DNA from 2 places in the Kitasatospora sp. NPDC088861 genome. Region 2 is predicted to be linked to the other one. Evidence: riboswitches for the same ligand, from Rfam matches in the RefSeq annotation. Region 2 holds a riboswitch; the other holds the start of a gene.
What was found. Region 2 has a riboswitch for guanidine ahead of ACIP37_RS11105 (MBL fold metallo-hydrolase). Riboswitches for the same ligand answer to the same signal wherever they lie in the genome.

Region 1 (3,352 bases), on a different contig from region 2:
GCGCAAGCTCCAGGGCCTCGCCCCGGGCCAGGCGCCGACCGGCGGCTGGGAGGCCTTCCTCGGCACCCCCGGGGCACCGCCGGTGCCCTCCGCCGCCGCTGCCGGCTGACCCTCAGGACCTGGCCCGGACCCGGCCGGCGAGCAGCGCCCCCAGCAGCGCCACGCCGGCCATGGCCAGCAGGATCACCGCGAAGGCCCCGGGCGAGCCGGCGGCCCCGGACGAGGCGGTGGCCCCGGCGCCCTCGTGGGCGGCGGCGAGCGAGCCGCCGCCCAGCACCGCGAACATCACCCCCGCCAGGCCCGTCAGCAGGACGTTGCCCAGCGCGTCGCTCATCTGCAGGGCCGCCGAGTTCACCCCGGCGTCCTCCGGCGCGGAGAGCTTCATCATCAGCACGCTGACGCTCGCGACCGTCAGTCCCATCCCGATGCCGCCGACGCCCCAGGCCACCGCCGCCACCCAGGCCGGCACCGCCGGGACCAGCACCAGCGCGGCGCCCGCGATCGCCACCGCGGTCAGCACGAACCCGCCCCGGATCATCGCCTCGCGGTAGCGCTCGGCTCCCGGCCGCCCCTGTAGCCAGGAGCCCAGCGCCCAGGTGAGCCCGCCGCTGGTCAGGGTGAGCCCCGACATCGTCGGCGAGAGGCCGCGCTCGGTGGTCATCATCAGCGGAACGAAGGCCTCGGCCCCGAGGAACGCCCCGGCCGCCAGTCCGCGCAGCAGGATCACCGCCGGCAGCCCCCGCCCTGCCCGCAGGGTCCGCTCGGGCAACAGCCCCAGGACGGCCGGCACCAGCAGCGCCGCCCCGACGATCCCGGGGAGCAGCCCGATCAGGTCGTGCCGCCCGCCCGCGTACTGCAGCAGGCCGGCACCGAGCGCCGCCATCGCGGCCAGCAGGGTGCGCCGGCGGTCGAAGTCCGAGCCCCTGGCCACCGGGTGCTCCCGCTCGGAGCGGGTCAGCGCGGGGCCCATCACGGCCAGCGGCAGCAGGATCAGCACCGGCACGGCCAGGAACACCCAGCGCCAGCCGAGGTGCTGGGTGATCGCGCCGGAGACCAGCGGCCCGATGATCGAGGGCAGCACCCAGGCCGAGGAGAAGGCCGCGAACACCGCCGGCCGCAGCCGCTCCGGGTAGGCCCGGCCGACCACCACGTACAGCGCGACGATCACCAGCCCGCCGCCCAGGCCCTGGATCGCCCGCCCGGCCACGAACACCCACATGCCCGGCGCCGTCCCGGCCACCACCAGGCCCACACCGAACACCGCGATGCCGGTGAACAGCGGCTGCATCGGCCCGCGCCGGTCGCACCACTGCCCGGAGACGACCAGCGCGAACAGCGTGGTGGTGAAGTAGCCGGAGAAGGCGAAGGCGTACAGCCCGATGCCGTTCAGCTGGCGGGCCGCGGTCGGCATCGCGGTGTTGACGGCGGTCGCCTCGAAGGCGATCACCAGGACCACCGACACGATCCCCAGCGTCAGAGCGCGGTAGCGGCCGCTGAGGACCCCGCCACCTGGGTCGAGTTCGGAGGGTATCGAGGCGGAGTCGACCGAGGTGGGGGAGGCAGTGGTCATACGTAACATCGTAAGGGCCGTCTGCCTTCATGACCCCTGACCCGAGTCGGTGACCAGCTAGGTCGCTGGGCCTAGGACCGGGGTCGGGGGAAGGGCGGGCGAAGCTCAGGCGGCGGTCAGTGGAGCACCTTCAGGCCGACCACGCCGGAGACGATGAGCAGCAGGCAGCCGATCCGGGCCGCCGTCACCGCGTCCCCCAGGACGGCCATGCCGTAGAGCGCGGTGCCGACCGCACCGATGCCGACCCAGACCGCGTAGCCGGTGCCGATCGGAATGGTGCGCATCGCGTACGCCAGCCCGCCCATGCTCAGCAGCAGGGCCACACCGAAGACGAGGCTGGGGGTGAGCCGGGAAAAGCCCTTGGACGACTCCAGGGCCACCGCCCACACGGTCTCCAGGACACCCGAGATGATCAGAACGAGCCATGCCATGACGGCCTACCTCCGCAGTCCACAGCGGCCGGATTGCCGCTGAACTGCGCCGTCTTGTCGTCACCGGGTACGACGCGCTCGTCCGGGGCGGCCGGGCAACCGACCACCTGGTTCCGACCGTAGCACAAGCCGCCATACAGAATTTACATTCCGCCGTTGACGGCCCCCCGCGCATTCCGCCACTATGAATTCACTGGCCGTGTGCCCGAGTGGCTTAGGGAACCGTCTGCAAAGCGGTGTACACGGGTTCGATTCCCGTCATGGCCTCGCCGGAAATGGAATTGCCGGTCGACATTCCGTCGACCGGCAATTCCTGTTTCCGGTATTTCCGGGGCGGTCGGCCGAAGCCGCCGCCCCCGCCCGTCAGACCGCGACCGCGTCCTCCGGCCGGATCGGCAGCCGGCCGACCGGCAGGCCGGTGGCCGCCCGGACGGCGGCGGCCACGGCCGCCGGGGCGACCACCGCGGGGGCGGCGCTGACCGCCTTGGCCCCGAAGGTGGCGACCACGTCCCGCTCCTCCAGCAGGGCGGCGATGCGCACCTGCGGGGTGTCCAGCGCGGTGGGCAGCCGGTAGCCGGTGAGCGAGGGGTTCAGCAGCACGCCGCCCTCGGTGCGCAGGTCCTCCAGCAGCGCCAGGCCGACGCCCTGGGCCACGCCCGCCTCGATCCGGTCCTCGATCTGCCGCGGGTTCAGCGCCCGGCCGACGTCCTGGGCGACCGTCATCTCGACCACCCGGACGGCGCCCAGCTCGATGTCCACGTCCACCACCGCGCGCATCGCGCAGAACGCGATCGACACGAAGGCGTCGCCCTGCCCGGACTCGTCCAGCGGCTCGGTGGGGTGCGGGCGGCACTGGGCCGTCGCCCAGAGCTCCTTGCCCTCCAGCGCCTCGGCGACCGGCATGCCGAGCACCCCGTCGTACGAGGTGATCTTGCCGTCGGCGATCTGCAGCAGTTCCACCGACATCCCGAAGTTGGCGGCGATCGGCTGGAGCAGCTGGTGGCGGACCATCAGCGCGGCGCGCTCGACGGCGCCGCCGGAGACCCAGGTGTGCCGGCCACGGGCGGAGGGACCGGCGATGGACTGGTCGCTGTCGGCCGGCGCGATGTACACCTCGCTGACGCCCAGCACGGTCTGCACGATCTGCCGGGCCAGCGTGGCGAAGCCCTGTCCGGAGTCGACGGCCGCGCAGATCACCGTGGCGTGGTCGCCGCTGACCCGCACGGTGGCGGTGGAGACCTCGTCCTCGCCCTCCGCGCCGAGCATGTGCACCATGCCGACGGCGTAGCCGATCCCGCGCCGCACCGCCGCCGGGTCGCCGGCCCCACCGGGCCCGCCCGGCAGCAGCCAC
Region 2 (3,352 bases):
GGGTCTTCCTCGGCTCCCTGGCCGCGTTCACCCTCGCCTCCGCCCTGTGCGCCGCCGCGCCCGGCCTCGGCTCGCTCGCCGCCGCGCGGGCCGTCCAGGGCGTGGCCGGCGGGCTGCTCACCCCCGTCGGGATGACCCTGCTGTTCCGGGCCTTCGCCCCGCACGAGCGGGCCGGCCTGGGCCGGATCCTGATCGTCCCGACCGCCCTGATGCCCGCCCTCGGCCCGCCGCTCGGCGGCCTCCTGACCGAACACCTCTCCTGGCACTGGCTGTTCCTGGTCAACGTGCCGGTCGGGGTCGCGGCCGTCGTGACCGGGCTCATCGGCCTGCGCGCGGCGGACGAGCCCCCGGCCGGCCGCTTCGACACCACCGGCTTCCTGCTCGCCACCCCCGGCCTCGGACTGCTCACCTACGCGCTCGGCTTCGGCCCCGCGCACGGCTGGTCCTCGCCGGGAGTGGCGCTCAGCGGCGTGGCCGGTCTCCTCCTGCTCGTCATCGCCGTGCGCCACCAACTCCGCTCCGCCGAACCACTGGTGGACCTGCGGCAGCTCGCCGACCGCACCTTCGGCACCGCCACCTGGCTGGCCCTGCTCACCTCGGCCGGCCTGATGGGCGCCCTGTTCGTCCTCCCGCTGCTCTACCAGGCCGCCCTCGGGGCCTCGGCCCTCGACGCCGGGCTGAGCGTCTTCCCCGAGGCGATCGGCCTGATGGCCGCCTCCCAGGTGGTCGACCGCCTGCTGCCCCGGTTCGGCCCCCGCCGCCTCGCGCTGCCCGCGCTGCTGCTCGCCGCCCTCGTCCTGGCCGCCCTCGGCTTCGCCGAGAACCCCTGGGTCGTACGGGCGTTGATGTTCGCGGTCGGGCTCGTCCTGGGCACCGCCGTGCTCACCGTCCAGATCGCCGGCTTCGCCGACGTCCCCGGGCCCGCGATGGGCCGCGCCATGGGCCTGTTCACCATCGTCCGCACCCTCGGCGGCGCCCTCGGCATCGCCGCCACCGCCGCCCTCATCGGCGCCCTGGACACCGACGGCGGCTCACCCGGCCCCTACCGCCTCGCCCTTCTGCTCACCGCCGCCCTGGTCGCCGCCGGCACCCTCCTCACCACCCGCCTCCCCTGGGAGGCGCCGGCACCACCCCCCGCCGACTGAACAGCCACGCCGCACCCCGCGACCGCGGGGTGCGGCGTCAGTTCGTTGGACGCGGCCTTCCGGGCTCAGGCGCTCGGCCAGAGGATCAGGTCGGGCAGGGCGTGCCGGCGCGGTCGGTCGCCGAGGTCGGCGAGTGCGGTGCGGATGGCCCGGAGGTGTCCGACGGTCAGCTGCAGGGGCGGCTCGTCGGGTTGGTGGGTCGTGCGGATGGGGTAGTCGACGCCGGGGGTGCGGGTCATCTCGATGTGGCAGCCGAGCAGGTGCGTCACCGGGCGGCGTTCGGCGAAGTCGATCAGCCGGTCGACGGTGCGGGTGAAGGCCGGCCAGTCGTCGATGTAGAGGCGGCCCGGGTAGACGGTGTCGCCGGTGAGCAGCAGGCCCGTCCACGGGTCGTAGTAGGTGACGGCCGCCGGGTGGTGGCCCGGGGTGGCCAGGCATTCGAGCACCCGGCCGCCGCCCAGGTCCACCCGCGCGACGGCGTCCGGGTCCTGGTCGAAGCCGAAGTACGGCCAGGCCGTGGCCGGGTCGGCGCCGACCAGGGTCGTCGCGGGCCGGTCGGCGAACTGCCCGTCGCCCGCGACGTGGTCGCCGTGCGGGTGGGTGTGCAGGACGAGCAGTCCGTAGCCGTCGCGGGGGTGGTCGGCGAGCCACTGGTCGATGAGTCCGTCGACCACGGTGCGCAGGGGGAAGTACGCGGCGGAGGCGGTGGCCCCGGTGTCGATCAGGACCGCCCGCTCGCCCCCGAACAGCAGGAACAGGAACGGCGCCTCGTAGTCGACCGCCTTGTTCTGCCGCAGGATGACGGTGTGCTCGTCGTACGCGTGGACCTGGATGTCCGGGTCCGTGTTGTGCTTCGCGGACGGGGACCCGTGGATCCACCGCACGTCGAGCGGACGGGCGATCGGGGCACCGGCGGCCATGACGTCTCCCTCGGTGCGTCGTCTTGGCGGGCCGGGTACGGCGCACATCTCGTCCGGGGCGGTCACCGGCGCGCCGCCACCGGGACGCTAGCACGCCCGGGTGGCGGGACGCCTCGGCCGCCGTCGGTCCGGATGGTCCACCGGGAGTTCTCAGGCACGCCCCAGCAGGTGCGCCAGCCCGTCCGCCAGCCCGCCGCGCCAACAGGCGTAGTCGTGGCCGCCGTTGAACTCGCGGTACGCGAGGTCGTAGCCGCGGGCGGTGAGGACGTCGCGCAGGTGACGGTTCTGCGGGAGCAGCATCCACTCCTGGAGGCCGACCTCGACGTAGAACCGGGCCTCCCGCCTTTGCTCGCGGGCGAATTGGCGGGTCAGCCACTCACTGCCCTCGTCGAACTCGGTCTCGTCCGGCCACCAGAAGGAACCGGACTGGCAGAGCGCGCCGCCGAAGCGGTCGGGGCGCCGGAACGCGGCGAAGGCGGCGGTGAGGCCGCCCGCGCTCTGGCCGGCGATCACGGTGGCGGCCGGGTCGGTGGTGGTGCCGAACTCCGCCGCCGCCCAGGGGAGGAGGCGGTCGGCGAGGAGGTCGACGAAGGCCGGGTTGCAGCTGAGGTCGTCGGGTCGGCAGGGGCCCATGGTGTGGACGAGCAGGGCGACGGTGGGCGGGATGGCGCCGTCCGCCGCCAGGTTGTCGAGGGTGTCGCCGACCGACAGCACCTCGCCCCACATCTCGCCGTCCAGCAGCACGGCCACCGCGAACGGCCCGCCGCCGGCGGAAGGCCCGCCCCCGGCGGGGAGGTGGACGTCCACCCGCCGCCCGGCCACCTCGTGGGCCACCGTCCGCCCGCGCGGCACGCCGTCGCGCCGCCGGACGTACGGCTGGGCGGGGGCGTCGGGCAGGCTGAGCACGGACGACGGGTGGCGCCCGTCGCGGGCGGGCAGCCGGGGGGCGGCGTCGTGCGGGTCGGGGCGGGCGTGGTCGAGGACGCGCAGCCAGTCCGCCCGGGCGGTGCCGGGGGCGTCCCCCCGGAACGGGTACAGCTGGTAGGACGCCCGGTGGTCGGCGCGCAGCCGGTAGGTGATCGACCAGCGGCCGTCGTCGCGGCGGGTCATCAGGTGCGGGGCGAGGTCGCCGGCGTGCCGGTCCTTGTCGGTGACGGTGTGCAGGAGGGCGAGCACGCCGTCGCACGACGCGTCCTCGTGCACGAAGGTGACCAGGCGGTAGGCGGGGTCGGCCGGATCGGGCTCGACGAGGGGAAGGGTTTCCATCTGCGGTACTCCTCGGGAAGG

Region 1: linked by a shared signal. The riboswitch ahead of ACIP37_RS26305 (SMR family transporter) and the one ahead of ACIP37_RS11105 (MBL fold metallo-hydrolase) in region 2 are both predicted to bind guanidine.

What each region holds. Positions count from the first base shown of each region.
Region 1 is NZ_JBIVJF010000018.1:105,432-108,783, forward strand. Features, by position in the region: gene ACIP37_RS26295 (hypothetical protein) at 1-109, shown strand, start outside; gene ACIP37_RS26300 (MFS transporter) at 113-1,570, opposite strand; gene ACIP37_RS26305 (SMR family transporter) at 1,687-2,001, opposite strand; guanidine-III (ykkC-III) riboswitch at 2,045-2,111, opposite strand; tRNA gene ACIP37_RS26310 (tRNA-Cys) at 2,197-2,268, shown strand; gene ACIP37_RS26315 (xanthine dehydrogenase family protein molybdopterin-binding subunit) at 2,365-3,352, opposite strand, start outside.
Region 2 is NZ_JBIVJF010000004.1:432,357-435,708, reverse strand. Features, by position in the region: gene ACIP37_RS11110 (DHA2 family efflux MFS transporter permease subunit) at 1-1,145, shown strand, start outside; gene ACIP37_RS11105 (MBL fold metallo-hydrolase) at 1,211-2,065, opposite strand; guanidine-III (ykkC-III) riboswitch at 2,078-2,138, opposite strand; gene fes (enterochelin esterase) at 2,216-3,331, opposite strand.